DNA from 2 places in the Amycolatopsis sp. WAC 04169 genome. Region 1 is predicted to be linked to the other one. Evidence: riboswitches for the same ligand, from Rfam matches in the RefSeq annotation. Region 1 holds a riboswitch; the other holds the start of a gene.
What was found. Region 1 has a riboswitch for glycine ahead of gcvP (aminomethyl-transferring glycine dehydrogenase). Riboswitches for the same ligand answer to the same signal wherever they lie in the genome.
Positions count from the first base shown of each region.

Region 1 (15,685 bases):
GCGGCTATCCGCCGCGTCCGCCCGACGCGGACGGCAAGACCACCGTGCTGAAGGTGAAGACCGGGATCGGCGGAGCGCGGTTCGCGTTCTGGGGCTTGGTGTTCTCCGTCGGCGGCTTCGCGCTGTTCGGCTTCGCGGCCGCGGTGTGGGTGCGGGTGGAACCGTTGCTGGGCCTGCTTTTCGTCGCTCCCGTGCTCGCGATCAGCGTCGCCTACGTGGTGCGGAAGGGAGTCGCGCCGATCGCGGAACTGCCCGAGGTGGTCAAGCTCCGCGAGATCGCGACGTCGTTCCAGAACAACCGGAACAGCAAGGGAGTCAACTACTTCCGCACGCTGAAGCCGGCGTGGTGGGTGCTGTGCGCGGCGGTGCTGGTGATCTTCGGCCTGCTGCTCGTGCTGCGCGACACCGAGGCCGTGCTGTTGCTGCCGCTGATGCTGCTGGCCGCCGTCGCGGTGGTCTGGGCGGGGCCGAAGCTGAAGACCGACCGGCGGCTGCTGTGGCTGGCCGTGCCGATCTCGGCGTTCGTCATCGGCAGCATGCTCGGCGGGGCGGGCGCGGCGGTCGATCTGATCGCGAAACGGTCCTACGGCGGTGGTTCCTACCCGTCGAGCTACAACGGTGGCTACAACGACAACTACGGCAACCCGCAGTTGATGTACGGCAGCCAGGACGTCGAGAACATCTACGCGTTCGACGCGGAGGGCAAGCCGCTGACCGAGATCTACCTCTACGACGAGGAGGGCCGTCCGCTCAACACGACCCGGTACGCCTGCGAGCGGAGCACGGGCGAGAAGCGGAAGGTCGGCGACGACAACCGCTATCCGCGGCCGCGGCTCGAACGGGGGGTCCAGGACTACGACGGAAACCTCAACGGCTACAACGGTTCCCGCGCTTATTGCCAGGAGAGGACCGAGGTGCCGTTCAGCGCCGCGATCCCGAAGATCACCCCGGCGCCGCCTTCCACGACCGCCCAGGCGCCGCCTTCTTCCCCCGCGCCGCCGTCGAACTCCACCCAGCCGACGCGCTAGGTGGCCCGGGTGGAGGCGGACGCCGGGGGCCGCCTCCACCCGCGTTTCGTCCTCTGAATGCGGTGGTTCGCGTTGCCAACGACCGCATTCAGAGGACGAAATGCGGATGCGGCAAGTACCGAAGGGGACGTAACCTCCGGGGCAACGCGCTGACGGAGACGAGTAGCCGAGAGGGCACGCGAGCCAGAGAGCCGCCGGTAGCTGGGAAAGCGGCCTCGCGTCTTTCGGTGAAGACCCTCCCGAGTGCGGGGAGGAACGGCGCCCGCGCCCCATGCCCCGCCGTCCGGCCCTCGTCACGGGCCTTCGAGGCCGCCGTTTCGGCGGCGGCGAAAGTGCGGTGGTACCGCGAGTTCCCTTCTCGCCCGCACTCCCAAGGGGTCGCGCACATCCGTACTGGAGTTGTGATGATCTCGCGTGTCCTCGCCGCCGACCTGCCCCGGCACGTCGGCGGCCGTGTCCGTATCGCCGGCTGGGTGCATCGCCGGCGCCGACTGAAAACCGTCACCTTCCTGGTGATCCGAGACCGCTCCGGGCTCGCCCAGGTGGTTCTGGCCGAACCCGGTGGCCCGCCGGAGGAGACCGTCGTCGAAGTCGAAGGTCTCGTCACCGCGAACCCTCAGGCGCCGGGCGGGCTGGAACTGACCGAACCGTCCGTCGGCCTGCTTTCCGAACCCGCCCAGCCGCCGCCGTTCGAGCTCTACCGTCCGTCGGTGGCCGCCGCGCTGCCCACGGTGCTGGACAACGCCGCCGTCGCGCTGCGGCATCCGCGGCTGAAAGAGGTCTTCACGATCGCGGCGGCGAGCGTCGCCGGGTTCCGGTCGGCGTTGGACGGGCTCGGATTCACCGAAATCCACACGCCCAAGATCGTCTCTTCGGCCACGGAGTCCGGTGCGAACGTCTTCGGCATCGACTACTTCGGCAAGCGGGCCTTTCTGGCGCAGTCCCCGCAGTTCTACAAACAGGCGCTGGTGGGGGTCTTCGAGCGGGTCTACGAGGTCGGCCCGGTCTTCCGCGCCGAACCGCACGACACGGCGCGGCATCTCGCGCAGTACACGAGCCTCGACGCCGAACTCGGCTTCGTCGGCGACCATCGCGACGTGATGGCGGTGCTGCGGGAGGCGATCGCGGGAATGGCCGCCGCGGTTCCGGAGGCGGGCATCGAGGTGCCCGAGGAGATTCCGGCGATCCATTTCGCGGAGGCGCAGGAACTGGTCGCGCGGTTGTCGGGCGAAGACCCGCGTGGTGAGCCCGACCTCGCGCCCGCGCACGAGCGGCTGCTTTCGGAGTGGGCGCTGCGCGAACACGGGTCGGAATTCCTGTTCGTCACCGGGTATCCGATGGCGAAGCGGCCGTTCTACACGCATCCGGACCCGGCGCGGCCCGGGTACTCCCACAGTTTCGACCTGCTCTTCCGCGGGCTGGAACTGGTGACCGGCGGGCAGCGGCTGCACCGGCACGCGGACTACCTCGCCGCGCTGGCCGCACGCGGGGAATCCGCCGAGCCGTATCGGGACTACCTGGCGGTCTTCGCGCACGGGATGCCGCCGCACGGCGGGTTCGCGCTCGGGCTCGAACGCTGGACGGCGCGGTTGCTCGGGCTGCCCAACGTCCGTCAGGCGACGCTCTTCCCCCGCGACCTGCACCGGCTGACCCCGTGAAAGCCGCGAGCCGGCACCTCGCGAAGAGGTGCCGGCTCGCATGGGGTGAGGCTCAGTGGTGGAACGCGCTCCTGGCGGCCAGGTCGGCCAGCAGGGCGCGGCCCTTCTCGGCGTTGCGCGGCTGGGCCAGGACGTCGTAACGCCGGGCGACCAGCTGGCTCTGCGAGATGAACCCTCGCTTGTTCTTCGACGACGCGTACCCCAGCGCGCCGAACAGCAGGTTGAACCCGATACCGCCGACCAGGCCGACGATGATCGGCACCAGCCCGGCGCCCGGGTTCAGCAGGCTCAGCACGAGCCCGAGGAACACACCGAACATCGCGCCGGACAGCGCGGAGCTGGTCAGCACCTTGCTCCAGCCCATGCGCCCGGCGATGCGCTCCACCAGGATCGGCTCGACACCGACGATGGTCACGTCCGTGATCGGGAAGTCCGTTCCCGCGAGGTGGTCGACGGCACGCTGCGCTTCGGAGTACGACTCGTAGGAGCCGATCGGCCACCCGCTGGGCAGCGTCGGGAGCTGAGCCCGCCCCTGGGGCTCGGTGAACGTGGTCTGCTGCGTGAATGCCTGTGTCATTCCTTCTCACCTCTCTTGATCCGTACAACGTCCCGGATGCGCGGATCTCCTCCCGGTGCGGCGGGATTCACAGCATCTTCTCAGCCGGGCATCGCAGACAATCCGCCCAGGGATCAACTACGGTGAGCAATGGATAACGAACCAGACCATTGACCGAGTTGACCGGGTTCGGCCGACCCGGTAGGAAGAAGCCGCAAAGGTACCGCTTCGAACCTTTAGGTGAGGCTGATGGCGAACAGGCGCGGCATGCTCACGCTGGATCGGCTCCGGGAACTGGTCGAGGACGGCACCGTCGACACGGTGCTGGTGGCGATCACCGACATGCAGGGCAGGCTGCAGGGCAAACGCTGCGCCGCCGAGTACTTCCTCAACGAGGTGGTCGAGCACGCCACCGAAGCGTGCAACTACCTCCTCGCCGTCGACGTGGACATGAACACCGTCGACGGCTACGCGATGTCGTCCTGGGAGACCGGCTACGGCGACTTCGTCATGCGCCCGGATTTCGACACGCTGCGCCTGCTCCCGTGGCAGGAAGGCACGGCGCTCGTCCTCGCCGACCTCGAACGGGTGCAGGGCGGCGCGGTCGCCCCCTCTCCCCGCCAGATCCTGCGCGGCCAGCTCGGCAGGCTCGCCGAGCGCGGTCTCGCCGCCTACGTCGGCACCGAGCTGGAGTTCATCGTCTTCGACGACACCTTCGAATCGGCGTGGGACAAGCGCTATCAGGACCTTCGCCCGGCCAACCAGTACAACGTCGACTACTCGATGCTCGGCACCGCCCGGATCGAGCCGCTGCTGCGCCGTATCCGCAACGACATGGGCGGCGCGGGGCTGTACGTCGAGTCGGCCAAGGGCGAATGCAATCCGGGCCAGCACGAGATCGCGTTCCGCTACGCCGACGCGCTGACCACCTGCGACAACCACAGCGTCTACAAGACCGGGTCCAAGGAGATCGCCGCGCAGGAGGGCAAGAGCCTCACGTTCATGGCGAAGTACAACGAACGCGAGGGCAACTCCTGCCATATCCACATCAGCCTGCGCTCGGCCGCGGGCGAACCGGTCCTGGCGGGCGACGGCCCTGGCGGATTCTCGCCGCTGATGGAGCACTTCCTCGCCGGTCAGCTGGCGGGCCTGCGCGAGCTGACCTACTTCTTCGCGCCGAACATCAACTCCTACAAGCGATTCGTGCCCGGGAGCTTCGCGCCGACGGCCGTCGCGTGGGGCACGGACAACCGCACGTGCGCGCTCCGCGTCGTCGGGCACGGGGACTCGCTGCGCACCGAGAACCGCGTCCCCGGCGGCGACGTGAACCCGTACCTCGCGGTGGCGGCGCTGATCGCGGCCGGGCTGCACGGCATCGAGAACGAACTGGAGCTGGAGCCGGAGTTCCACGGCAACGCCTACGGTTCCGCCAAGCCGACCGTGCCGACGACCCTGCGGGAGGCCGCGGCGCTGCTGGACGGGAGCGCACTCGCGAGGTCCGCGTTCGGGGACGAGGTCGTCGACCACTATCTGAACGCGGCGAAGGTCGAGCTCACCGCGTACGACGCCGCCGTCACCGATTGGGAGAGGATCCGTGGCTTCGAACGTCTCTGAGCCCCTGATCGGGCTCACGTCCTATTTGGAACCCGCGAAGTTCCTGGTGTGGGAGACCGAAGCGGCGCTGCTCCACCGCGTCTACGTCGATGGGATCGTCGCGGCGGGCGGGATCCCGGTCCTGCTGCCGCCGGTGAGCGAGGCACACGATCGGCTGATGTCCGCCGTGGACGGTCTCGTGCTGGTCGGCGGCGCGGACGTCGACCCGGCACGTTACGGGCAGGAGCAGCACGCGACGACGTACACGCGGCCGAACCGGGACGCGTTCGAGTTCGGCCTGCTGCGGTCCGCTTTGGACGGTGGGAAACCGGTGCTCGGCGTGTGCCGCGGACTGCAGGTGCTCAGCGTCGCGCTGGGCGGCACGCTCGTCCAGCACCTGCCGGAGACGGTGGACAGCGCGGATCACCAGCCCGCGCCGGGGGTCTTCGGCACCACTACGGTGAGGTTTGCCGAGGGCAGCCGCGTCGCGTCGATCCTCGGCGCCGAGACCAAGGTGCCGTGTTACCACCATCAAGCGATCGAGAAGCTCGGCGACGGGCTGGTCCCGGTCGGCTGGGCCGCCGACGGGACCATCGAGGCGGCCGAACTGCCCGGTGACGGGTTCGTGCTCGGCGTCCAATGGCATCCCGAACAGAATCCCGACGACATCAGGCTTTTCGAAGCGCTGGTGAAAGCTGCGAAGGAGCGCGAATGACCACGTTCGAGGTGATCAACCCCGCCACGGAAGAGGTGGTGAGGTCGGTCGAGCTGACCTCGGCCGAGGAGACCGACGCGGCCATCGCCCGCGCGCACGCGGCGTTCCCCGCCTGGCGCGCGGTGGCCCCCGGCGACCGGGCGCGGCTGCTGCGCCGGTTCGCCGACGCCGTCGACGCCGACATCGAGCACCTCGCCGCGCTGGAGGTCGCCAACGCCGGCCACACGATCGGCAACGCGCGCTGGGAGGCGGGAAACGTCCGCGACGTGCTGACGTACTACTCGGCTTCGCCCGAACGGCTGAGCGGCAAGCAGATCCCGGTGCCCGGTGGCGTGAACATGACGTTCCACGAGCCACTGGGCGTGGTCGGGGTGATCGTGCCGTGGAACTTCCCGATGCCCATCGCCGGCTGGGGGTTCGCGCCCGCGCTCGCCGCCGGGAACACCGTCGTGCTCAAACCCGCCGAGCTCACCCCGCTCACCGCGATCCGCCTCGGCGAACTCGCCCGCGAGGCGGGGATCCCCGAAGACGTCTTCCAGGTGCTTCCCGGCAAGGGTTCCGTGGTGGGGCAGCGTTTCGTGGACCACCCGGCGGTGCGGAAGGTGGTGTTCACCGGCTCCACCGAGGTCGGCAAACAGATCATGGCGGGCTGCGCCGCGCAGGTGAAGCGGGTGACCCTGGAGCTCGGCGGCAAGAACGCGAACATCGTGTTCGCCGACGCCGACCTGGAAAAAGCCGCGGCCACCGCGCCGTACGGCGTCTTCGACAACGCCGGGCAGGACTGCTGCGCGCGGTCGCTGATCCTGGTGCAGTCGAGCGTGTACGACAAGTTCATGGAGCTGCTGGAACCCGCGGTGAACGGCGTCGTCGTCGGGGATCCGCGGCTGGAGATCACCGAGATGGGCCCACTGATCTCGGCGGGGCATCACGCGAAAGTCTCGTCCTATGTGGACGATTCCGCGCCGGTCGCCTTCCGGGGCAGCGCGCCTGTGGGCCCCGGATACTGGTTCGCACCGACCGTCGTCACCCCGCCGGACCTGCGGCATCCGCTGGCGTCCGAGGAGATCTTCGGTCCGGTCGTCGCCGTGGTCCCGTTCGACGGGGAGGCGGACGCGGTGACCATGGCCAACCGGACCGAGTACGGGCTGTCCGGCTCGATCTGGACCCGTGACGTCGGCCGCGCCTTCCGCGTCGCGCGCGGTGTCGAGGCAGGGAACCTGTCGGTCAACTCGCATTCGTCCGTCCGGTACTGGACGCCGTTCGGCGGGTTCAAGCAGTCCGGATTGGGCCGCGAACTCGGCCCGGACGCCGTCGACGCCTTCACCGAGACCAAAAACGTTTTCATCAGCACGGAGGAATAATGGTTCAGCGTTTCGAAGGCCGCGTCGCCGTCATCACCGGAGGCAGCAGCGGAATCGGCCTCGCCACCGCGCGGCGGCTGGCGAGCGAAGGCGCGAAGGTCGTCATCGGAGACATCTCCGCCGAGACCGGGAAGGCCTCGGCCGACGAGGTCGGCGGTCTGTTCGTGCAGGCCGACGTCACCGACGCCGAGCAGGTCGAGGCCCTGTTCCAGACCACTGTGGACACTTTCGGCTCGGTCGACGTCGCGTTCAACAACGCCGGTATCTCGCCGCCCGAGGACGACTCGATCCTCACCACGGGCATCGACGCGTGGGAGAAGGTGCAGAAGGTCAACCTGACGTCGGTGTACCTGTGCTGCAAGGCGGTCTTGCCGCATATGCAGCGGCAGGGGAAGGGCTCGATCATCAACACGGCGTCGTTCGTCGCGGTGATGGGCGCGGCGACGTCGCAGATCTCGTACACCGCGTCCAAGGGCGGCGTGCTGGCGATGAGCCGGGAGCTGGGCGTGCAGTTCGCGCGGGAGAACATCCGGGTGAACGCGCTGTGCCCGGGTCCGGTGAACACGCCGCTGCTCAAGGAGCTGTTCGCGAAGGACCCCGAGCGGGCCGCGCGGCGGCTGGTGCACGTGCCGGTCGGGCGGTTCGCGGAGCCGGAGGAGATCGCGGCCGCGGTCGCGTTCCTGGCGAGCGACGACGCCTCGTTCATCACCGCTTCGCAGTTCCTGGTGGACGGGGGCATCTCGGGCGCCTACGTCACCCCGCTCTGATGCCATGCGTTTAGTCCTCTGAATGCGGTGAAGTACATGAAGGCCCCCTTCCTTGCGCCTACGTACAGGAAGGGGGCCTTCATGTACTCGGGCCGGCCGTCGCGCTCGGTACTGGGGGCCGAAGGACGCTTTCCCCTCGTCTCATGCGGTGAAGGGCCCTTTCATCCCGGGCCGGCTGACCTTGCCCGCGTTTAGTCCTCTGAATGCGGTTGTTTTGTCCGTGAAGGCCTCCTTGAGGGAGCCTGGGTCCCTCAAGGAGGCCTTCACGGACCGGAGCCGGGCTGACCGTCACTCGTCCCGGTGGCTGGGATGGCGGCCCGCTGACCTGCGCTGTAGTCCTGAGAACGCGAAGCCAGCATCCAGGACCACCCAGGAGGCCAGAGCATGACCCGGCAGATGAGCACCGCCATGCGTGACTGCATCGACCTGTGCAACGAGTGTCACGTCCGCTGCGAGGAGATGATGACGCGCTGCATGGAGATGGGCGGCGCGAAGCTCGGGATGATGATGGTGACCTGCGCGGACATGTCCCGCATGTGCGCCGACATGATGATGCGCTGCTCCGCGATGGTCGCCGACCTCGAAATGATGCGCATGTGCGCGAAGATGTGCGGCCTCGCCTCCCAGATGATGCGCATGTGCGCCGACGAGTGCGCCAAGACCGGCGACGGCGAGCTCGCCGACGCGGCCGACATGATGAGGCGCTGCGCCGAGCTCTGCGGCACGATCACCGCCGAGATGATGATGGAGAACGCGTAACTCGCGTGATCAGGGTCGTCACTCGCGTGATCGAAGGCGTAACTCACGAGTCACGGCTCTGATCACGCAAGTGACGTCGTCGGCGGTGAGTAGACGCGCGCTGAACAGGCCAGGTACGGTGTGCGCACAACTTCAGACAGGGCCGTCGAGCTGGAGCGGGAGAGCCCCCACGAACGTGGTGGGGCACCGAAGGAGCAAACTCCCCGGAATCTCTCAGGTACCCACTACCGCTTCACGCGAGGCCACTCTGGAAAGCAGGCGCGCAAGTGCGCCTCACCCAAGGTGAAAGCCACCCTCATCGGTGGTGAAACTCTCAGGTGCCATGACAGAGGGGGAGTTCCCAGCGCACCGGTCTATCCGGCGCCTGACCCAAGGAGCTCCCTTGACCAGTACGTCCTTCGACGACCGGCACATCGGCCCCTCGGAGTCCGAGCAGGCCAAGATGCTCGCCGAGGTCGGCTACGGCAGTCTCGATGCCCTGGTGCAGGCCGCGGTGCCGTCCGCGATCCGGGTCACCCGCGACCTCGAACTTCCCCCCGCCGCGTCCGAAGAGGACGCCATCGCCGAGCTTCGCGCGCTCGCCGCGCTCAACAAGCCGATGACGCAGATGATCGGCCTCGGCTTCCACGACACGGTCACCCCGGCGGTCATCCGCCGCAACGTGCTGGAGAACCCGGCCTGGTACACGGCGTACACGCCGTATCAGCCGGAGATCTCGCAGGGCCGTCTCGAAGCCCTCCTCAACTTCCAGACCATGGTCTCCGAGCTGGCCGGTCTCGCCACCGCGAACGCCTCCCTGCTCGACGAGTCCACCGCCGTCGCCGAGGCCGTCATGCTGATGCGCCGCGCGTCGAAGGCGAAGTCGAACAAGGTCGTCCTCGACGCCGAGTGCCTGCCGCAGACCATCGCCGTCGTCCGCACCCGCGCCGAGGCCATGGGCGTCGAGGTCGAGGTCCGCGACCTGCTCACCGGCCTGCCGGAGGAGTTCTTCGGCGTCGTCGTCCAGTACCCGGGCGCTTCCGGCGTGCTGCGCGGCGCGGGCTTCTACTCCGCCATCTCCGAGACCGCGAAGGCCGCCGGCGCGCTGTACACCGTCGCCGCCGACCTGCTCGCCCTCACCCTGATCACCGCGCCGGGTGAGTTCGGCGCCGACATCGCCGCCGGTTCCACCCAGCGCTTCGGTGTCCCGCTCGGTTACGGCGGCCCGCACGCCGGGTTCATGGCCGTCCGCGCCGGGCTCGAGCGTTCGCTGCCGGGTCGCCTGGTCGGCGTCTCGGTCGACGCCGACGGCAACCCCGCGTACCGCCTCGCCCTGCAGACCCGCGAGCAGCACATCCGCCGCGAGAAGGCGACCTCCAACATCTGTACCGCGCAGGTCCTGCCCGCCGTGCTCGCCGCGATGTACGCGGTCTACCACGGTCCGGACGGCCTCAAGCGCATCGCGACCCGCGTCCACGAGCTCGCCGCCGGGCTGGCCGGGGCGCTGCGCGAGGGTGGCGTCGAGGTCGTCCACGAGGGCTTCTTCGACACGGTCCTCGCCCGCATGCCCGGACAGGCCGAAGCGGTCGTAGCGGTCGCGCGCGAGAACGGGATCAACCTCGGCCCGGTCGACGCCGACCACGTCCGCATCGCGGTCGACGAGGTCACCACGCCCGCGATCATCGCCAAGGTGCTCAACGCGTTCGGGATCGAGAACCAGGCCGGAAGCGCCCAGGCGCTGCCTGCCGGCCTCGGCCGCGAGAGCGAGTATCTGACTCACGAGGTCTTCCACTCGCACCGTTCCGAGACCGCGATGCTGCGCTACCTGCGCGGCCTGTCCGATCTGGACTACGCGCTCGACCGCGGCATGATCCCGCTCGGCTCCTGCACGATGAAGCTCAACGCCACCACCGAGATGGAGCCGATCAGCTGGCGCGAGTTCGCGGGGATCCACCCGTTCGCCCCCGCCGACCAGGCCGAGGGCTACCACACCCTGGTCGAGCAGCTGTCGGGCTGGCTCGCCGAGGTCACCGGCTACGACAAGGTGTCGCTGCAGCCGAACGCGGGCAGCCAGGGCGAGCTCGCCGGTCTGCTCGCGATCCGCGCCTACCACCACGCCAACGGCCAGACCGAGCGCGAGGTCTGCCTGATCCCGTCGTCCGCGCACGGCACGAACGCCGCCTCCGCGGTGATGGCCGGGATGCGCGTCGTCGTGGTCAAGTGCACCGACGAGGGCAACGTCGACCTCGAAGACCTGCGGGCCAAGGTCGAGGCCAACCGCGACACGCTGTCCGCGATCATGGTCACGTACCCGTCCACGCACGGCGTGTACGAGAACGGCATCGACGAGCTGGCCAAGATCGTCCACGACGCGGGCGGCCAGGTCTACGTCGACGGCGCGAACCTCAACGCGCTGCTCGGGCTCGCCAAGCCGGGTGAGTTCGGCGGCGACGTCTCGCACCTGAACCTGCACAAGACCTTCTGCATCCCGCACGGTGGCGGCGGCCCCGGCGTCGGCCCGGTCGCGGTCCGCGCGCACCTCGCGCCGTACCTGCCGAACCACCCGCTGCTGGAGAAGGCCGGCCCCGAGACCGGTGTCGGCCCGATCAGCGCCGCCCCGTACGGCTCGGCGTCGATCCTGCCGATCTCGTGGGCGTACGTCCGCATGATGGGCGCGGGCGGGCTCACCGCCGCGACGCAGGTCGCCGTGCTCGCCGCGAACTACGTGGCCAAGCGCCTCAACCAGCACTACCCGGTGCTCTACACCGGGCAGGACGGCCTGGTCGCGCACGAGTGCATCCTCGACCTGCGCGGGCTCACCAAGGAGACCGGCGTCAGCGTCGACGACGTCGCGAAGCGCCTGATCGACTACGGCTTCCACGCCCCGACCATGTCGTTCCCGGTCGCGGGCACGCTGATGGTCGAGCCGACCGAATCCGAGGACCTCGGCGAGATCGACCGCTTCATCGAGGCCATGATCGCCATCCGCGCCGAGATCGACGCCGTCGCGCAGGGCAAGTGGGCCGCGGACAACAGCCCGCTGCGCAACGCCCCGCACACCGCGGAGACCCTCGTCGGCGACTGGGACCTGCCCTACGACCGCGAACTGGCCGTGTACCCCGCCGGAGTGAACCGCAAGTCCAAGTACTGGCCCCCGGTGCGCCGCATCGACGGCGCGCGCGGGGACCGTAACCTCGTCTGCTCCTGCCCGCCGCTCAACGCCTACGAGAACTGAGGCACTTGATGTCGAAAGAGACGTCCCTGCACGGAGTCCACAAAGGACTGGGTGCGCTGTTCACCGATTTCGCGGGCTGGTCCATGCCGATCCGCTATTCCAGCGAACTGGCGGAGCACAAGGCGGTCCGCGAGGCCGCCGGCCTGTTCGACCTCTCCCACATGGCCGAGATCGAGGTGACCGGCCCGCAGGCCGCCGACACCCTCGACTACGCGCTGGTCGGCAACCTGTCCGGGGTCAAGCCGGGCCGGGCGCGCTACACGATGATCTGCGACGAGAACGGCGGCGTGCTGGACGACCTGGTCGTCTACCGGCTCGCCGACGAGAAGTTCCTGGTCGTGGCCAACGCGGGCAATGCCACCGTGGTCGCGGAGGCGCTGGCCGAGCGGGTCTCGGGTTTCGACGCGGTCGTCGAGAACAAGTCCGAGGACGTCGCGCTGATCGCCGTCCAGGGCCCGAAGGCCGTCGAGATCCTCGGTGCCGTCACCGACGCCGACCTGGGTGCGCTCAAGTACTACGCGAGCGTACCGGCCGTCGTGAAGGGCCACGACGTCCTGCTCGCCCGCACCGGCTACACCGGCGAGGACGGCTTCGAGCTGTACGTCCCGGCCGGTGAGGCGCCCGCCGTCTGGCGCATCCTCACCGACGCGGGCGAGCCGCACGGCCTGCTCCCGGCCGGCCTCGCCTGCCGCGACACCCTGCGTCTCGAAGCGGGAATGCCGTTGTACGGCAACGAACTCAGCCTCCAGCTGAGCCCGTTCGAGGCAGGCCTCGGCCGCGTGGTCAAGTTCGAGAAGCCGAACGACTTCGTCGGCAAGGCCGCGCTCGAGGAGCTGTCCAAGAAGGACGTTCCCCGCGTTCGCGTCGGGCTCAAGGGCTCCGGCCGCCGCGCGCCGCGTCACGGCTACACCGTCCTGGCCGGCGAGACCGAGATCGGCGAGGTCACCAGCGGTGCCCTCTCGCCGACGCTGGGTTACCCGATCGCCATGGCCTACGTGGACCGGGAGCACTCCGAGCCCGGCACCGAGCTTTCCGTCGACATCCGGGGCCGTATCGAACCCGTCGAGGTCGTCGCCCTGCCCTTCTACTCCCGCGCCTGAAAGGCCCCTTTCTCATGAGCATCCCCCAGGACCTGAAGTACACGAAGGAACACGAGTGGCTGAACGTCGCCGACGGCGTCGCCACCGTGGGCATCACCGCCTTCGCCGCCGAGTCGCTCGGTGACATCGTGTTCGTCCAGCTCCCCTCGGTCGGCGACACCGTCACCGCGGGCGAGGTGTTCGGCGAGGTCGAGTCGACCAAATCGGTCAGCGAGCTGTACGCACCCGTGGACGGCGAGGTCGTCGAGGTGAACGAGGCCACAACGGACACCCCCGAGCTCATCAACTCGGACCCGTACGCCGAAGGATGGCTCCTGAAGGTGCGTCTGTCCGGCGACGTGCCGGCCCTGCTCGACGCCCAGGCGTACGCCGTCCTGACCCAGGAGAACTGAGAACTCATGGTGAACGCTGCTGTGTTCAATTCAAGCCTGTCCGAAGTGGACCCCGAGGTCGCCACCGCCGTCGCGGCCGAACTCGACCGGCAGCAGTCGACCCTGGAGATGATCGCCTCCGAGAACTTCGCCCCGGTGGGCGTGCTCGAAGCGCAGGGTTCGGTGCTGACCAACAAGTACGCCGAGGGTTACCCCGGCCGCCGCTACTACGGCGGTTGTGAGCACGTCGACGTCATCGAGCAGCTGGCGATCGACCGCGCGAAGGCGCTCTTCGGCGCCGAGCACGCCAACGTCCAGCCGCACTCGGGCGCGCAGGCCAACGCCGCCGCCATGGTCTCGGTGCTCAACCCCGGCGACACCATCCTCGGTCTCGACCTCGCCCACGGCGGGCACCTGACCCACGGGATGAAGATCAACTTCTCGGGCAAGCTCTACAACGTCGTCGCCTACCACGTCGACAAAGAGACCGGGATCGTCGACATCGAGGAGATCGAGCGCCTCGCCAAGGAGCACAAGCCGAAGCTGATCATCGCCGGCTGGTCGGCGTACCCGCGTCAGCTCGACTTCGCCGAGTTCCGCCGCATCGCCGACGAGGTCGGCGCGAAGGTCATGGTCGACATGGCGCACTTCGCCGGTCTGGTCGCCGCCGGGCTGCACCCGAGCCCGGTGCCCTACGCCGACATCGTCACCACGACCACGCACAAGACCCTCGGCGGCCCGCGCGGCGGCATCATCCTGTCCCGTCAGGAACTCGCCAAGAAGATCAACTCGGCGGTGTTCCCCGGCCAGCAGGGCGGTCCGCTGGAGCACGTCATCGCCGCCAAGGCCGTCGCGCTCAAGATCGCCGCGAGCGAGGAGTTCCGCGAGCGCCAGCAGCGCGTGCTCGAAGGCGCGAAGATCCTGGCCGACCGCCTTTCGCGCACGGACTGCAGCGAGGCGGGCGTCCGCGTGCTGACCGGCGGCACCGACGTGCACCTGGTGCTCGTCGATCTGGTCAACTCCACTTTGGACGGTCAGCAGGCCGAGGACCGGCTGCACTCGGTCGGCATCACGGTCAACCGCAACGCCGTCCCGTTCGACCCGCGTCCGCCGATGGTCACCTCCGGGCTGCGGATCGGCACCCCGGCGCTGGCGACCCGCGGCTTCGGCGCCGAAGACTTCGCCGAGGTCGCCGACATCATCGCCGAGGCGCTGCGCCCGGACTTCGACGAGGATCTGCGCCAGTCGCTGTCCGCCCGGGTCGAACTGCTGGCCAAGAAGCACCCGCTGTACGCGGACCTCGGCCGATGAGCGCGCTCCCCGAGGGGCGCAAACTTCTCCGGCTGGAAGTCCGCAACGCGCAGACCCCGATCGAGAAGAAGCCGCCGTGGATCAAGACCCGGGCCCGCATGGGTCCGGAGTTCACGGAGCTCAAGGGACTGGTCAAGCGTGAAGGCCTCCACACCGTATGTGAGGAGGCCGGTTGCCCCAACATCTACGAGTGCTGGGAAGACCGCGAGGCGACGTTCCTGATCGGTGGCGACCAGTGCACGCGCCGGTGTGACTTCTGCCAGATCGACACGGGCAAGCCGGAGGCGCTGGACCGGACCGAGCCGCGCAAGGTGGCGGAGTCGGTGCAGGCCATGGGCTTGCGCTACTCGACGGTCACCGGTGTCGCGCGTGACGACCTGGAGGACGGCGGCGCGTGGCTGTACGCGGAGACCGTCCGTCAGATCCACGCGCTGAACCCGGGTACCGGTGTCGAGCTGCTGATCCCGGACTTCAACGCGGATCCGGACCAGCTGGCCGAGGTGTTCGGTTCGCGGCCGGAGGTTTTGGCGCACAACGTGGAGACGGTGCCGCGGATCTTCAAGCGGATCCGCCCCGGCTTCCGGTACGCGCGGTCGCTGGAGGTCATCACGAAGGCTCGTGAGGCCGGTCTGGTGACGAAGTCGAACCTGATCCTCGGCATGGGTGAGACGCCGGAGGAGGTGGCTCCGGCGATGAAGGACCTGGTCGACGCGGGCTGCGAGATCCTCACGATCACCCAGTACCTGCGACCCTCGCCGAGGCATCATCCGGTGGACCGCTGGGTCAAGCCGGAGGAGTTCGTCGAGCATTCGAAGGCAGCCGAAGCGATGGGCTTCGCTGGTGTGATGGCCGGGCCGCTCGTACGCTCGTCGTATCGGGCCGGTCGCCTTTTCGCCCAGACGAAGGCCCACCGCGGCGAAGCGCTGTCGGAGAATTTGGCCCATCTCGCCGCCGAAGGGCCCGCGGCCCAAGAGGCCAGCTCACTGCTGGCCAGATAGGAAGGAGGGCAGATCAATGGCGATCAGCGTCTTCGACCTGTTTTCGATCGGCATCGGCCCCTCCAGCTCCCACACGGTGGGCCCGATGCGCGCCGCACTGACCTTTGTGGACGGTCTGGCGGCGGACGGTGACCTCGCCGCCACGGCCCGCGTCCAGAGCGAGCTTTTCGGCTCGCTCGGCGCGACCGGGTTCGGGCACGGCAGCGACAAGGCCGTGCTGCTCGGGCTGTCCGGGGAGCGTCCGGAGGAGATCG
Region 1 is NZ_QHJI01000009.1:178,768-194,452, forward strand. Features, by position in the region: gene DMC61_RS26050 (DUF1700 domain-containing protein) at 1-1,028, shown strand, start outside; gene aspS (aspartate--tRNA(Asn) ligase) at 1,433-2,686, shown strand; gene DMC61_RS26060 (general stress protein) at 2,739-3,263, opposite strand; gene DMC61_RS26065 (glutamine synthetase family protein) at 3,492-4,856, shown strand; gene DMC61_RS26070 (gamma-glutamyl-gamma-aminobutyrate hydrolase family protein) at 4,837-5,550, shown strand; gene DMC61_RS26075 (aldehyde dehydrogenase) at 5,547-6,911, shown strand; gene DMC61_RS26080 (3-oxoacyl-ACP reductase) at 6,911-7,678, shown strand; gene DMC61_RS26085 (hypothetical protein) at 8,063-8,437, shown strand; glycine riboswitch at 8,675-8,776, shown strand; gene gcvP (aminomethyl-transferring glycine dehydrogenase) at 8,820-11,651, shown strand; gene gcvT (glycine cleavage system aminomethyltransferase GcvT) at 11,660-12,751, shown strand; gene gcvH (glycine cleavage system protein GcvH) at 12,766-13,143, shown strand; gene glyA (serine hydroxymethyltransferase) at 13,150-14,433, shown strand; gene lipA (lipoyl synthase) at 14,430-15,431, shown strand; gene DMC61_RS26115 (L-serine ammonia-lyase) at 15,448-15,685, shown strand, end outside.

Region 2 (15,685 bases), on a different contig from region 1:
GGGTGACCGGCTGATCCTGATGCTGGGCAACCAGGGCGAGCTGTGGCAGACGATCCTCGCCGCGATCAAATTGGGCGCCGTCATCATCCCGGCCTCGACCCTGCTCGGCCCGGCGGACCTCACCGACCGGGTCGAGCGGGGCGCGGCGAAACACGTCGTGATCCGGTCCGCCGACGCGCACAAGTTCGAGAACGTCGAGGGCGACTACACGCGTATCGCCGTCGGTGAGCGGGTCGAGGGCTGGAAGTCCTTCGTGGACGCCTACGAGGAACCCGACACCTTCACGCCCGACGGCCCGACGGCGGCGGAAGACCCGCTCCTGCTGTACTTCACCTCCGGGACCACCGCGAAGCCGAAACTGGTGCAGCACACCCAGGTCTCGTATCCGGTCGGCCATCTGTCCACAATGTACTGGATCGGTCTCGAACCGGGCGACGTCCACCTCAACATCTCCTCGCCCGGCTGGGCGAAACACGCGTGGAGCAACGTCTTCGCGCCGTGGAACGCCGAGGCGACGGTGTTCCTCTACAACTACGCGCGATTCGACGCGGTCTCGCTGATGGCGCAGATGGAACGGTGCGGTATCACCAGTTTCTGCGCCCCGCCGACGGTGTGGCGGATGCTCATCCAAGCGGATCTGACCGTGCTGAAGACCCCGCCGCGCAAGGTGGTCGGCGCGGGCGAGCCGCTCAACCCCGAGGTGATCGACCAGGTCGAAAAGGCTTGGGGTGTCACGATTCGGGACGGTTTCGGGCAGACGGAGAGCAGCGTCCAGATCGCCAACACCCCCGGACAGGACGTCGTGCCGGGGTCGATGGGCCGCCCGCTGCCGGGCTTCACCGTGGCACTCGTGGACCCCGTGACCGGGGAGCGCGCGCAGGAGGGCGAGATCTGCCTCGACCTCGGCAAGCGGCCGGTGGGGCTGATGGCCGGATACGCCGACGACGAGGAACGCTCCGCCGCGGCCTTCGCGAACGGCTTCTACCACACCGGCGACGTCGGTTCGATCGACGAACGCGGCTACATCACCTACGTGGGCCGGACGGACGACGTCTTCAAGGCGTCGGACTACCGGATCTCGCCGTTCGAGCTGGAAAGTGTCCTGCTGGAACACGAAGCGGTCGCCGAAGCGGCGGTCGTCCCGGCGCCGGACCCGATCCGCCTGGCGGTACCGAAGGCGTATGTCGTCCTGACGAACGGACATGAACCGACGGCCGACACCGCGGTGTCCATCCTGGCCTTCTGCCGGGAACATTTGGCCCCGTACAAGCGAATCCGGCGGCTGGAGTTCACCGAACTGCCCAAGACGATCTCCGGCAAGATCCGGCGCGTCGAACTGCGCGGCCGCGAGAACGAGGCCGACGGGCGCCCGGCGGGGGAGTTCCGCGAGGAGGACTTCCCGCAGCTGAAGGGCTGATGACAGGGGCCTGAACTCCGAACTCGCGTGATTGGACACGGAACTCGCGTGATCGGGGGCGGAACTCGCGTGATCCGGCGCGTTCCGGCTCCAATCACGCGAGTCACGTCTCCAATCACGCGAGTTCCGGGTTCGGGCGTGTGGGTCGAACGACCCACAGCGCGGTAACCGGAACCGCGTTAGCATCCTCGGCAGTGAATCGTTGACAACCCGTGGGGGTCACGGGTCTCACCTTCCCTGCTTTGAAAGGTGTTCCTGTCATGCGCATTCGTTTCCTCCTGCCGATGCTCGCCCTGGTGGCGGGGCTCGGTACCGCGGTGGCCACCCCGGCCGCCGCCGATCCAGGTCCGGTGACGGCGGGCGATGTGTCCGTCGCCGACGCCTGCTACTCCTGGGGACGCACGTTGTCGGAAGGCGCGTCCGGTGAGGACGTCCGGCAGCTGCAGATCCGCGTGGCCGGGTACCCCGGTTACGGCGGCGTGCTCGCCCTCGACGGCCAGTTCGGCGCGGGGACCAAGGCCGCGGTCACCCGTTTCCAGCAGGCGTACGGGCTGGGGGCGGACGGCATCGCCGGTCCGGCCACGTTCTCGAAGCTCTACGCGTTGCAGGACGACGACTGCACGCCGATCAACTTCACCTACGCGGAACTGAACCGGTGCAACTCCGACTGGTCGGGCGGCAACGTCCCGCCGGCGACGGCGAAGGCCAACGCGCTGGTCTCGATGTGGAAGCTGCAGGCGATGCGGCACGCCATGGGCGACCGGCCGATCGACGTCAACGGCGGTTTCCGCAGCGTCGCCTGCAACAACGCGGTCGGCGGCGCGACCAACAGCCGTCATCTCTACGGTGACGCCGTCGATCTCGGTGCCGGCTCACAGGGTTTCTGCGGGCTGGCGAAGCAGGCCCGTAACCACGGGTTCGCGGAGATCCTCGGGCCGGGCTACCCCGGCCACAACGATCACACGCACGTGGCACACCGGTCGACGCGGTTCTGGTCGGCGTCCTCCTGCGGGATCTGAGTCACTCCCAGCGCCACAGCGACGGCGGCCGTCCTCCCTTGGGGAGGGCGGCCGCGTGTTCGGTGGTACGCCGCAAACCGGGGACCCGCTCCATCGTCCGGCCGAGGTTGGCCGGATAGGGGCGGTCCCCGGTCAGCGCTTCGGTGGCGTCCAACGCCTGTGCCGTGGTGAAGATCGGGCCCAGCAGCCCGGCGGTGAAGGCGACGTCCCGCCACAGCCGTTCGGCCAGCATCGGGCGGCAGTCCGCGACGATCCGGTCGTGGTCGAACGCCAGCGGCGGGACCTCGTCCAGCGGCACCCAGACGACGTTCCCCGGATCGTCGAGCGCGGGACTCACCGTGGCCCACAAGGCGATGGAGAGCGTGGGACCTCGGGGATCGCGGTTCGGCTCGTCGAAGGTGGCGAGCTGTCCCGTCGCCGAGACCGCGTCGGGCGGGAGGCCGAGTTTGCCGACCACCGCCCGGCTCGCCGCCTCCCGCAACCGTTCACCGAGCCCCAGCAGCACCCCGGGCAGGGCGAGCTCCCCCTCGAAGGGCTCGGCCGCCCGCGGCGCGATTCCCAGCAGCACGTTCCGGGTGCCGGGGGCGAACCGCACCACGAGCACGTCAACGGACACCGGCGTCGAATCGATCACGCGTTGATTGTCGACCTTGCCTCCGCGACCCGGTAACCCGCCCTGTCCGGGCCGTACCCCATGACGGCCACCGGCAGCCGCGCGCCGAACCACGCCAGCGGATCCGGCAGATCGACGGCGGCCGAACCGTCCCGGGGCACGACCTTCAGCCCGGTCGCGTCGAGGTGGGTCACCGCGAGCGCGTCCACGCCGTCGCAGGCCGCGATCGCGTAGTCCAGCAGGGCCGCGTCGAGATGGCCCGCCCGCCACGCGCCCTGGAACTCGCCGGTTTCGTTGTGCGCCTCGGGAAAGCGGGCGAGCACGGCGGCGGACTCGGTCGGCAGCGGTCCCGCGCCGTGCCGGGTGAGGTACGTCCGCGTCACCCCCACGACGGTGTGCGGACGCCCGCCCAACAGGGCGCGGGCGTTGTGCGGCGTGGTCGTCGACCAGGTCGTATGCGGATGGAACCCGTGGTACTGGTCGAGGAGAGCCCCCTGCGCTCCCTCGAACACCAGCCGCCCGGAATCCGCCAGCCGCCCCGTTTCGTCCCCGTCGGTGATCCGCACCGCGTCCGCGAAATCGCGGTACAGCGCCACCAGTTCGTCCACGCTGTGCGGTGGCGTGGCGAGCGGCGCGTAGAACCGCGCGAGCGCGTCCAGCTTGCGCCGCAACACCGACGGCCGGGCGCAGTCGGCGACCGTCGGCGCTTCCCCCGGCGTCCCGATCACCTCCTGGCTCTCCACGACGTCCCCCGGGGAGGCCCCGGGCAACAGCGAGTACCAGACGGTCTCGCCGATGCCCTTGCCGCACGAACCGTGCCGGTTCACGCCACGGGCCTCCTCCCTGGCCCGGTTGGCGTGGATGTGGAACGGCGTCGTGAGCAGAGCCCGGCCGTCCACACTCAGCAGCGAGAGCGGATTCCGGACGCCGACCGCTTCGAGCCGCCGGGCTTCCGCGGCCAGCGCGAACGGCTCGACGAGCACGAACCGCGACAGATGGGTGGGCACGCCGGCGAACGTGCCCGCCCCGAACTGGCTGAAGGTGTGGTGCCGCCCGTCCACGACGACGTTGTGCGCGGCCTGCGCGCCCCCGTTGAAGCGGACCACCGCGGTGGTGGGCCGGGCGGCGCAGAGCGCGTCGATCACCGCGCCCTTGCCTTCGTCGCCGAAGCCGAGCCCGACCACCACCACGTGACCGTCCAGCAGACTCATCGCAGCACCACGTCGCTCGGCCCGTCGGCGTCGGGCACCGCCGACGTGACGACCGATTTGGTACCGAGCCTCGCCAGCGCCTTGCCGACCGCCTTGCTTTCGGCGACCGAGCCGACGTCCGCGAGGTCGGCGAGCGCGCGGTCGACGTCGACCACCCGCTCTTCCAGCCCGATGGTGGCGGCGATCAGTTCGCACACCGCGCCCGGGTCGTCCAGCTTCAGGAAGTTCTGGCCGAGCAGATCGCTCCAGTGCTCACCGATCTGCGGGTCGTTGTAGTACGAAGACTGGTTCGGCAGCACGAAGTACACGTGCCACTTGCGGGCCAGCTCCCGGTACACCGAGGCCGGGTCGATGTCCTCCCGCACGTCGTCCCCGATCACGCGGCGGATGTGGCGGGCCTCCAGCGCGGGCTTGTTCAGCTCGTCGCCGATGATGAACAGATAGCCCTTGCGGCCGCGGTTCTGCCAGGCGTCGGTCACGACGTGCCGCGCCATGAAGTACGCGGCCAGCTCGTAGGACTCGCTCTTCTGCCCGCCGCCCCCGCCTTCGAGGAAGATCGTGCGCAGCTGCTCGTCCATCCGGTTGTCCGATTCGAACTGCCCGACCTGCAAGGGAACCCGGTCGCTGTCGGCGTCGCCGATCGCGCCGAACAGCACCTGCGGGTCGGCCAGGTAGCCCCGGCGCTTCAGCAGGCCGTGCAGCTTGCCGAGCTTGCCCTGCATGATCCGCGGCACCCGGCGCATCGACCCGGTGACGTCGAACAGCACCGCGATCGGCGTCGAATCGGTGTGGTCGGCCGAATCCCGGCATTCCCGCACGGCGTTCAGCGGGTCCAGCGCGGGTGCGACCTTCCATTCCTTCGCGGGCTTGGAGCGGAGATCGGCGGTGTAGCCGAAGTCGTCCTCGCCCTTGGCCTTCCGGAAGGTCTTCGCGGCGGCGTAGGCGTTGTCGTCCCAGTGTCCGTGTCCCATGGTCAGGCTCCTGTCTCGGGGATGATGAACGGTCGGAAGGTGCGGGGGCCGTACAGGTCGGCGAGCAGTTCGTCGTACTCGTCGAGCAGATCGACGGCCTCGGGTCGGTGTGCCGGGATGTCCTGGAGGCATCCCTCGGCGAACCGGCGTTGGCGGATTTCGTCCGGTGCCAGCAGTTCCAGCATCAAGCTGTGGAGCATGTGGACGTCGGTGGCCGCGGTCATCGGCAGTCCTTTGTGGACTTCCGGTGGGTAGTGGACGGATTTGTCGGCCGCCAGCGGAAGCGCACCGTCTTCGACGGCGAAGGACCATCCGGCGACGACGATGCCGTGCTGTGCCGGATGAACGAGCACGTTGTCCGCGGTCAGGTGGCCGTGGACGACGCCCGCCCGGTGCGCGCCTGCCATGGCACGCAGGAGGCGACGGTGCATCCAGGCGTAGTCGCGGCCGTCGAGCCCGCCGGGGAAGGCCTTCCCGATGTCGGCGAGGGTGAGGAAGCCGTCGACGAGCGGATCGAGGACGCTGAACGCCCGATCGCCCCTCGCGACCGGCCCCGACGTGTCGAGCAGTCGCGGGTAATAGGGGCGCAGCCACCGGTGCCGCTCGGTGAAGCCGTCGAGCGCGCGCAACGCCTCCCATTCGGCGTGGATCAGCGGGTTGAGCGCCGGATCGCGGACGAGTTTGACCAGATGCGGGCCGGTGGTCCGGTAGGTCGTGGCGACACTGCCGACCGCGTGGGGAGCGACGAGCGTGTACGCCGACGTGGCCGTGGTGACCGTCTGACGCCGGGACCGTTTCCACTCGTCGTGGAGGCGGTTGAGCATGGCCGCCGCGCGGTGGGCCCGCGCGTCGCCGGGATTGCGGTCGGGGTGGAGCACGGCCGCCAGTTCGCGGTAGCGATGGCGGGCGAACAGCGCGGCCGGGCCGGCCGCGTCCTCGACCGCCTTCATGGCGTCTTCCCTGGTGAGCATAGTTTGAGTCTAGACGACTCTTACTTCGCCTGGCAAGGGGGTGGGTACAAATCCCGTATCACTCCGTCGCCTCGGCGAATAGCCTGGAAGGGTCGGGAAGAAGGGACTTTCTTGTCAGGTGAACCGGGGACTTCCAGGTTTCTCTTGCTGATGCTGCTGGGCGGGATCCCGCTCGTTTTCCTGTTGTGGGTGACCGGGGGAGCCCTCGGCGACCGCGTGCGCGAGCTGGACACCGGAGAGGACGTCACGGTCACCGCCGTCTCCGGATGCGTCGAGGAGGGGCCGCCGATGAGCGGCACCTTCCCCTATTGCTCGGCCGGGTGGCGATTCGACGACGGGCGAACCGGTCACGGGAGGATCGACGGTGAGAGGGTCGCGGAGGGCGACAGGATCTTCGCCGGTGACGGATTCGCCTACCGGTCGAAGACTTCGCGGGTCTTGAGCCTGGTGGTCGTCGCGCTCGTCGGCTTGGTCCTGCTCGGAATGCTGATCGGGCTAGGCGTCCTGTACCGGCGGCGTCGCGCGAAGTGACGCCGCCGGCCGTGCTCAGCTCCGGGTGGCGTCGATCTGCCGGTCGTCCTCGGTCGAACAGCTCGTCACCGGATCGTTCGGCCCACTGCCACAGGTCCAGGCACCGATCACCACCGGCCCGGGGCCTTGCGGCGACGCCGCTTCGGCGGGTGTCAGCTTGGCGAAGTAGTCCGTGAGCACCTGTGTCGCTTCGCCGCAGTCGGTTTTCCCGCGTGCCACGACCTTGTTCTTCGCGCCTTGAAGTCCGGCGATCTCGCCGCAGGGTGTTCCGGCGGGTGCCGGCGTGGAAGCGGGGGAGGACGGCGGCGGTGCGGCCGCGGGTGCGGGATCGGCGCCGCAACCGCTCAGCAGGACGACGGCGAGCGCGGCGGGAAGCACGGCGAGACTCTTCATGGGCCCTTCTTCTCGGGGATGGTTCATTCGACGGGGACGACGGCGGCGAACACGTTCTGCTCGCCCTTGCTGCAACTGGTGCCGCCTTGGGCGGCGGGAGCGCCGGAGACGCACAGCCAGCCGTCCACGGTCTCGCTGACCGGCTCGTCCGAGCCCGCGGACTGACGTCCGGCGATCCTCTTGTGGAACGAATCGACGATCCCGGTCGCGTCCGCGCACGAGACGCCCGGCCCGTTGAGCACCTGCAGGGTCAGCCCGCTCGCCGCGGTCACCGTTCCGCAGGAACCCTGTACCGGTTCAGCGGGTTTGGGTGCGGGGGCGGAAGTCGGGGCGGCGGACGGACTCGGCGCGGTTTGGGACGGGATCGGCGGCACCGACACGGGGGAGGCGCTCAACGAGAGTGAAGGCGGTGAGACCGACATCGAAGTGACTGGCGGTGGCGGAGCTTCGCCCGAACAGGCGGCGAGCGTTCCGGCGACGGCACAGACCGCGATCAGGCGCCGCCACGTTCCCGTGGTCGTCGAGACGGGCAAGGCGATCCTTTCGTCGGCCGGTCGTGGCCGGCCCATTCTGACCCGGCCGGGCCCGATGTCGTGGCATTGAGCCACGTTCGATTCGCGGGAGGCTATCGCGACCGCGCCGCCGCGATACGCGAGGACCGCCCGATCACTGTCCACTGTGGACAATTAATATGCCGTTCACGGCGCGGCAACACCCTGCTGTCGTCGCGAACCGATCGGACGAATCCGGCGCCGAGCCGTTAACGCGCGGCCCCGTTCTGCCGAAAAGACAAGTAGCGCTCCGGCGTGTCCCAGTCCCCGTCACCGAAACCGTGAGAGCGATGAAGACCGACGAACAGACCGACCCCGCGTCACCCCAGGCCACCGCACCGGCGAGCACGGAGCTTCCCCCGACGGCCCCGTGCACCGTCGTCTGGTGTGGCGGCCGCCCGTACGTCCTGGAGAACTCGGCGGGCCACCATCGCTGGATGGGCACCGACCACCGAGGCAGGCCCGTGGCGCTGACCAGCGCGGACCTGCAACGCCGCGGCTGGACGCACACCCGGGCCAGCTGACGCGGAAGGACCTGCCGCCGCTGGCTAGGCTGAGCGGGTGAGTACGCCCCCCGAACCGAGCGTGACCAGCGAAGAGCCTTCCCTGCTGCGGCAGGCCTTGAACGTCCCCAACATGCTTTCGATCCTCCGGCTCGCCGGGGTGCCGGTCTTCCTGTGGCTGCTCCTCGGCCCGAAGGAGGACGGCTGGGCGCTCGCGCTGCTCGTGTTCAGCGCGCTCACCGACTGGCTCGACGGCAAACTCGCCCGCTGGCTCAACCAGATGTCGCGGCTCGGCCAGCTGCTCGACCCCGCCGCCGACCGGCTCTACATCCTCGCGACCCTCGTCGCCTTCCTGATCCGCGACATCATCCCGTGGTGGCTGGTGGTCCCGCTGGTCGTGCGGGAGGCCGTCCTCGGCGTCTGCGTCCTGCTGCTGCGCCGCCGGGGGTTCGCCCCGCCGGAGGTCACCTACATCGGCAAGGGCGCCACCTTCGTGCTGATGTACGCCTTCCCGTTCCTGCTGCTCACCCAGGGCGGCTCCGACATCGCCGCGATCGCCCGGCCGATCGGTTACGCCTTCACGGCGTGGGGTGCGGTCCTGTACGTCTATTCGGGCGTGCTGTACATCGTCCAGACCGTGCGCGCCTTGCGGGAGGCGCCGGGCGCGTGACCCGGCGGGATGCGAAACTGCGCGCGTCGGTTTCGAGTGAGGGCATCAGAAAGGGGAGCGGCGTTGTCCACTCCAGAAGAACTGCGGTACACCGAGGAGCACGAGTGGGTCTCCGTGCGCGACGGCGGGCTCGTGCGCGTGGGCATCACGGAGTACGCCCAGGACCAGCTCGGTGACGTCGTGTTCGTCGAACTGCCCGAGGTCGGCAAGCAGGTCGGTTCGGGTGACGCGTTCGGCGAGGTCGAATCGACCAAGAGCGTCTCGGAGCTGTTCGCCCCGCTCGACGGCGAGGTGGTCGCGGTCAACGACGCGGTGACCGAATCGCCCGAGCTGATCAACAGCGACCCGTACGGCGAGGGCTGGCTGATCGAGCTCCGTCTCGACGACGCGAGCTCGGTGGAATCCCTGCTGGAGGCCGAGGCGTACCAGGCGCTGATCAAGGAATAGCCGCAGGCCGTGGCCCTTCGGGAGGACAAGGGGGAGCCGCGGGCCGGAGATTCGATCAGGCACGGTACGTTTGACCTCCACACGTTCTTGAGTAGTGGCAACACACATGCGTTAGGAGAGCTCAGGTGAGCACGAACGACGGGCCCGGCGTTCCCCCGGAGCAGTCTCCGGAGCGGACTTCTGTCTTCCGGGCCGACTTCCTGGCCGACGTCGAAGGCACTGAGGCTCCTCCGGCTGCCGAGGCCCCCGTCCAGGGTGTGGACGCGCTGCCCGCGGGTTCCGCGCTGCTGGTCGTCAAGCGGGGCCCGAACGCGGGTTCGCGCTTCTTGCTGGACCGCGACACCACCAGCGCGGGGCGGCACCCGGACAGCGACATCTTCCTCGACGACGTCACGGTCTCCCGGCGGCACGCCGAGTTCCGCCGTGAGGGCGGCGAGTTCGTCGTCATCGACGTCGGCAGCCTCAACGGCACCTACGTCAACCGCGAGCCGGTCGACCAGGCCGTCCTCGCCGGTGGCGACGAGGTGCAGATCGGCAAGTTCCGCCTGGTCTTCCTGACCGGCCCGGGATCCGGGGGCCAGGGGGCACGGTGACGGCGGCCGGGCGGCCTGATCGGGATGCGTCGCAGCGCGATGGGTTGAGCATCGGGGCCGTGCTGGCACAGCTGCGCGGCGACTTCCCCGATGTCACCATCTCCAAGATCCGGTTCCTCGAGGCGGAGGGTCTGGTCCAGCCGGGCCGGACCCCGTCGGGGTACCGGCAGTTCGCTCCGGCGGACGTGGAGCGGTTGCGGTTCGTCCTGTCCGCCCAGCGGGATCACTACCTGCCGCTGAAGGTCATCAAGGAACAGCTGGACGCGGCGGATCGGGGTGCCGCGCCGGAAGCGGCGATGCCGAGGCTGCCGCGGAAACTCGTTTCGCTCGAAGCCCCGGGGGAGAACGGCGGACTGCCGTCCCCCGGGGACTTCGAGACCGATCGCGAGATCAGGCTGACCGAGGAAGATCTGCTCCGCCAGGCCGGCATCGACGCCGCCACCCTGGCTGAGCTGCGGCAATACGGTCTGGTGCGCCCAGGTGCGGCGGGGTTCTTCGACCCCGACGCGGTCCTCGTGGCCAAGACCGTGAAGGCGATGACCGAATTCGGTATCGAGCCGAGACATCTGCGTGCCTTCCGGGCGGCGGCCGACCGCGAGGTCGGCCTGCTGGAGCAGATCGTGACCCCGGTGTATCGGCATCGTGACGAGGACGCCAAAGCGAGGGGCGACGAGGTCGTCCGGGAGCTCGCGGCCTTGACCGTGGCGTTGCACACGCTCTTGGTGAAGGCCGGAATACGGGCTGTCACGGGCGGTTGAACGGTTCCACGGGGCCGGGAGCCGTTGTGGGGCCACTTGTCAATGCCTGAATGTTCGGCACCCTATGCCGTACCGTGAGAGTCGGGTTTGCCACGGGCGAACCGAGAATGTCGGAGACAGCGAGCACAGCGCTCGGAAGACGGGTAGCGTCGGGACTACCGTCGCTTGGTCGTCGAGACAAGCGTTGCGGCCCGTGCGCACGAGAGGGAGGCGAAGCCCGATGAGCGAGATGCGCGTCGTCGGCGTGCGGGTGGAGCTGCCCGCGAATCAGCCGATCTTGTTGCTGCGGGAAACCGAAGGCGAGCGTTACCTGCCGATCTGGATCGGCTCGGTCGAGGCCACCGCCATCGCCTTGGAGCAGCAGGGAGTCCGCCCGGCCCGTCCGCTGACCCATGACCTGCTCAAGGAGGTCATCGGCGCGCTGGGCCGTGAGCTGGAACAGGTCGTGATCACCGACCTGAAGGAAGGCACGTTCTTCGCGGAACTGGTCTTCGACGGGGACATCCGGGTTTCGGCGCGGCCGAGCGATTCGGTGGCGCTGGCACTGCGGGTGGGGGTGCCCATCCACGCCGTCGACGCGGTGCTGGAGGAAGCGGGCCTCATCATCCCCGACGAGCAGGAGGACGAGGTCGAGAAGTTCCGCGAGTTCCTCGACTCGGTCTCGCCGGAGGACTTCCGCGGCGCGGACACCTGATCCCGGGAACTTGACCGAAGGGGCGGCGCCTGCTGGTGCCGCCCCTTCTTCATGCGCGTTTAGTCCTCTGAATGCGGATCAGGCCGCGGTCGCCTTGAGGAACAGGTCGGCCAGCTCACGGCCGTACCGCTCCAGGTCCAGCTTCGGATCGGCCGCGAACTTCGCCGCGACGCCGTCGATGGCCTGCGCGATCGACAACGCCATCACGTCCGCCGCGAAGTCGCCGAAAGCGCCTTCCTGCTGGCCCTGGCGCAGCTGGCGTTCGAGCCGCCCGGTCCGGAACTCCTCGACGAGCGGCGCCGACATGAACCAGCCCTCGGCGTCCGAGCCGCTGGACGCCATCTCGACCATGACCCGCACCAGTTCCGGGTACGAGCCGAGGAAGGCGATCTCCGCCTCGATGTAGCCGCGCAGCAGCCCGGCACGGTCGGTCTTGCCCTCGATGCGGTCTTCGAGGAACTTGTCCTTCATCCCGGTCGCGGTGGTGACCACGGCCTGCATCAGGCCGGCCTTGTTGGTGAAGTGGTAGGAGATGATCCGGGTGCTGGACAGCCCGGCCCGCTCCTTGATTTTCGCGAACGACGTCTTGTGATAGCCGAAGTCGGCGATCGTCGCGATCGCGGCCCCGACGATCTGGGCCCGCCGGGCCGCCTCGGTGACCGACAGCCCCAGCTCCGCCTGGACCTCTTGCAGGGCACTCTGGGTGGAGGGATTTACTTGCATGAGTAAAAATTAACACGGCTGAGTAAATCAGGCAACCATGCGGCCGAACGGGGGACTGTCCTCGACAAGCCTCAAGAAGAGCTTGAGGCCGACCGCGCGTCGCGTTGACCGGTTTGCCGGACGCGCTTACCGTCAATGAAGGTGAATCGCCAAGGTGTGATTCGGATGTCTGGGGCATTCGTCTTGACGAGGAACTCCGGTGCGGACTCCCGTGGGTCCGCGCGGCTTTGTTCGCCGGCCGCCAGGTCGGGCGAGGGGAGGCATGGCGTGGTCGAGGCTGGTAGCCCTCAAGAGCCGCTCGTTCCGGTCGCTGACGGCGAGCAGGGCGAGCTGTTCCCCGACTCTTCCCTCCCGGACGAACTCGTCGGCTACCGCGGCCCCGCCGCCTGCCAGATCGCCGGGATCACGTACCGGCAGCTCGACTACTGGGCCCGCACGAAGCTGGTCGCGCCGAGTATCCGCACGGCGCACGGTTCCGGCTCGCAGCGGCTCTACTCGTTCAAGGACATCCTCGTCCTGAAGGTGGTCAAGCGGCTGCTGGACACCGGCGTCTCCCTGCAGAACATCCGCGTCGCCGTCGACCACCTGCGCCTGCGTGGCGTCCGCGACCTCGCCAAGGTCACCCTTTTCTCGGACGGCACCACCGTCTACGAGTGCACCTCGCCCGAAGAGATCGTCGATTTACTCCAGGGCGGGCAGGGTGTCTTCGGGATCGCCGTCAGCGGCGCGATGCAGGAGATCAGCGGCACCATCCACGAGTTCCCGGCCGAACGGGCCGACGGCGGCGTGATCGAAACGGTCACGCCGGACGAGCTCACGCAGCGCCGTAACGCGCGTCGCACCGGCTGATCATGAGGCCGCGGGAGCGGCAGGGTAGGCTCACTTCCGCGGTCGACGAATCCGCGCGGGAGAGACCGAGTCGATAACCGTTGAGCTCGGCGCCGAAGGAGCAAGTCCTCCCCGGAACCTCTCAGGCACCCTGGACCGCGCGGAAGAGACGCCTCTGGAAAGTGGTTCGCCAGGTCACAGCCTGGCGGCCCCGCCGACGGTGCAAGCCCGGCTCAACACTCGGGCGAAACTCTCAGGCGCCCCCTCGGGGGTACGGACAGAGTGGGGAGGGCCAGGACAATCCGTCCCGGCCCCACCCCCGCGTCTTGGGAGGTCCCCGATGGAGCCCGTGTCACTGGCCGCTCTCGAATCCGGAACCCCCTTCGCGGACCGGCACATCGGCCCCGGTGCCGAAGAGCTCGCGCGCATCCTCGACGTCGTCGGCGTCGCCTCCCTCGAAGAGCTCGCCGAGCGGGCCGTCCCCGCGTCGCTGCGGGAGTCCGCGACCCCGCCCGACCTGCCGCCGCCCGCCACCGAGACCGGCGCGCTCGCCGAACTCCGCGCGCTGGCCGCGCGCAACCGGCCGATGGTCCAGATGATCGGCCTCGGCTACCACGACACCGTGACCCCGCCGGTGATCCGCCGCGCCGTGCTGGAGAGCCCTGCCTGGTACACCGCGTACACGCCGTATCAGCCGGAGATCTCGCAAGGGCGCCTCGAAGCGCTGCTCAACTTCCAGACCATGGTCGCCGACCTGACCGGCCTGCCGATCGCCAACGCGTCGATGCTGGACGAGGCGACCGCCGCGGCCGAGGCGATGACCCTGGTCCGCCGGGCGGGCAAGGCGAAGTCGAACCGGTTCGTGGTCGACGAGGACACCCTTCCGCAGACGATCGAGGTGCTGCGCACGCGCGCCGAACCGCTCGGCATCGACCTGGTGACCGCGGACCTGTCCCAGGGCATCACCGGACTCGGGCTCGGCGGCGACTTCTTCGGCGTGCTGCTGTCGTATCCGGGCGCTTCGGGGGTCGTCCGCGAATGGGAGCACACCATCGCCGAGGTCAAGGCGCTGGGCGCGGCCGTGGTGATGGCCGCGGATCCGCTCGCGCTGACCCTGCTGCGGCCGCCCGGTGAACTCGGCGCCGACGTCGCGATCGGATCGACGCAGCGCTTCGGCGTCCCGATGGGCTTCGGCGGGCCGCACGCGGCGTACCTCGCCGTCCGGCAGGGGCTCGAACGGCAACTGCCCGGCCGGCTGGTCGGGGTGTCGAAGGACGCCGACGGCGCGCCCGCGTACCGGCTCGCGTTGCAGACCCGTGAACAGCACATCCGCCGCGAGAAGGCGACGAGCAACATCTGCACCGCGCAGGTGCTCCTGGCGGTCATCGCGTCGATGTACGCGGTGTACCACGGCCCGGAAGGGCTGCGCGCCATCGCGAACCGCGCGCACCGGATGGCCACGGTGCTCGCGGCTGGCCTCGCCGAAAGCGGTGTCGACGTCGTGCACTGCGAGTTCTTCGACACGGTCACGGTTTCCGTCCCGGGTCGAGCGGCGGGGATCGTCGGCACGGCACGGGAACTCGGGGTCAACCTGAGGCTCGTGGACTCCGACCACGTCGCCGTCGCCTGTGACGAGACGACCACCCGTGAGCATCTTTCCCTGGTGTGGAAGGCGTTCGGGGTCGCGGTGTCCGATGTGGACTCGCTCGACGCGGACACCGCGGACGGCTTCCCGCCGGATCTGCGCCGCACCAGCGACTACCTGACCCATCCGGTCTTCCACGCGCACCGCTCGGAGACGGCGCTGCTGCGGTACCTGAGGGCGTTGTCCGACAAGGACGTCGCGCTCGACCGGAGCATGATCCCGCTGGGCTCGTGCACGATGAAGCTCAACGCCACGGCCGAGATGGAGCCGATCACGTGGCCCGAGTTCGCCGGGCTGCATCCGTTCGCGCCCGCCGAGGACGCGGGCGGTCTGCTCACCGTCGTCAAGGATCTGGAGCGATGGCTCGCCGGGATCACCGGCTACGACGCGGTCTCCCTGCAGCCGAACGCCGGAAGCCAGGGTGAGTTCGCCGGTCTCCTGGCGATTCGCGCGTATCACCGCGAGCAGGGGAACGCCGCGCGTAACATCTGCCTGATCCCGTCCAGCGCGCACGGGACGAACGCGGCCAGCGCGGTCATGGCCGGGATGCGGGTGGTCGTCGTGAAATGCGACGACGAAGGCAATATCGACCTCGGACACCTCAAGTCCACTGTGGACGAGCACGCGGACGACCTCGCCGCGATCATGATCACCTACCCCTCCACGCACGGTGTGTACGAGGACACCGTCCGAGAGGTCTGCGCGCTGGTGCACGACGCGGGCGGCCAGGTGTACGTCGACGGCGCGAACCTGAACGCCCTGATCGGGGTGGCGCAGTACGGGAAGTTCGGCGCGGACGTCTCGCATCTCAATCTGCACAAGACCTTCTGCATCCCGCACGGTGGCGGCGGACCGGGCATCGGCCCGATCGGGGTCCGCGCGCATCTGGCGCCGTACCTGCCGAACCACCCGCTGCAGCCGGACGCGGGCCCCGCCACCGGGGTGGGGCCGATCAGCGCCGCGCCGTGGGGGAGCGCGTCGATCCTCCCCATCTCCTGGGCCTACGTCCGGATGATGGGCGCGGAAGGCCTGAAGCGGGCGACGCTGACCGCGGTCGCGAACGCCAATTACGTCGCCAAGCGTCTCGCCGCGCACTACCCGGTGCTGTACTCCGGGCACGACGGCCTGGTCGCGCACGAATGCATCC
Region 2 is NZ_QHJI01000007.1:2,846-18,530, reverse strand. Features, by position in the region: gene DMC61_RS19500 (AMP-binding protein) at 1-1,417, shown strand, start outside; gene DMC61_RS19495 (D-Ala-D-Ala carboxypeptidase family metallohydrolase) at 1,678-2,436, shown strand; gene DMC61_RS19490 (NUDIX domain-containing protein) at 2,438-3,070, opposite strand; gene DMC61_RS19485 (adenylosuccinate synthetase) at 3,067-4,260, opposite strand; gene DMC61_RS19480 (hypothetical protein) at 4,257-5,231, opposite strand; gene DMC61_RS19475 (adenylate cyclase) at 5,234-6,202, opposite strand; gene DMC61_RS19470 (hypothetical protein) at 6,353-6,733, shown strand; gene DMC61_RS19465 (hypothetical protein) at 6,749-7,126, opposite strand; gene DMC61_RS19460 (hypothetical protein) at 7,150-7,398, opposite strand; gene DMC61_RS19455 (hypothetical protein) at 7,433-7,729, shown strand; gene DMC61_RS19450 (hypothetical protein) at 7,968-8,201, shown strand; gene DMC61_RS19445 (CDP-alcohol phosphatidyltransferase family protein) at 8,239-8,850, shown strand; gene gcvH (glycine cleavage system protein GcvH) at 8,914-9,297, shown strand; gene garA (glycogen accumulation regulator GarA) at 9,423-9,890, shown strand; gene DMC61_RS19430 (MerR family transcriptional regulator) at 9,887-10,648, shown strand; gene DMC61_RS19425 (bifunctional nuclease family protein) at 10,869-11,342, shown strand; gene DMC61_RS19420 (TetR/AcrR family transcriptional regulator) at 11,421-12,065, opposite strand; gene DMC61_RS19415 (MerR family transcriptional regulator) at 12,333-12,914, shown strand; glycine riboswitch at 12,961-13,062, shown strand; gene gcvP (aminomethyl-transferring glycine dehydrogenase) at 13,234-15,685, shown strand, end outside.
Region 2: it holds a riboswitch for glycine, as region 1 does, so the genes downstream of both, gcvP (aminomethyl-transferring glycine dehydrogenase) here and gcvP (aminomethyl-transferring glycine dehydrogenase) in region 1, are expected to answer to the same signal.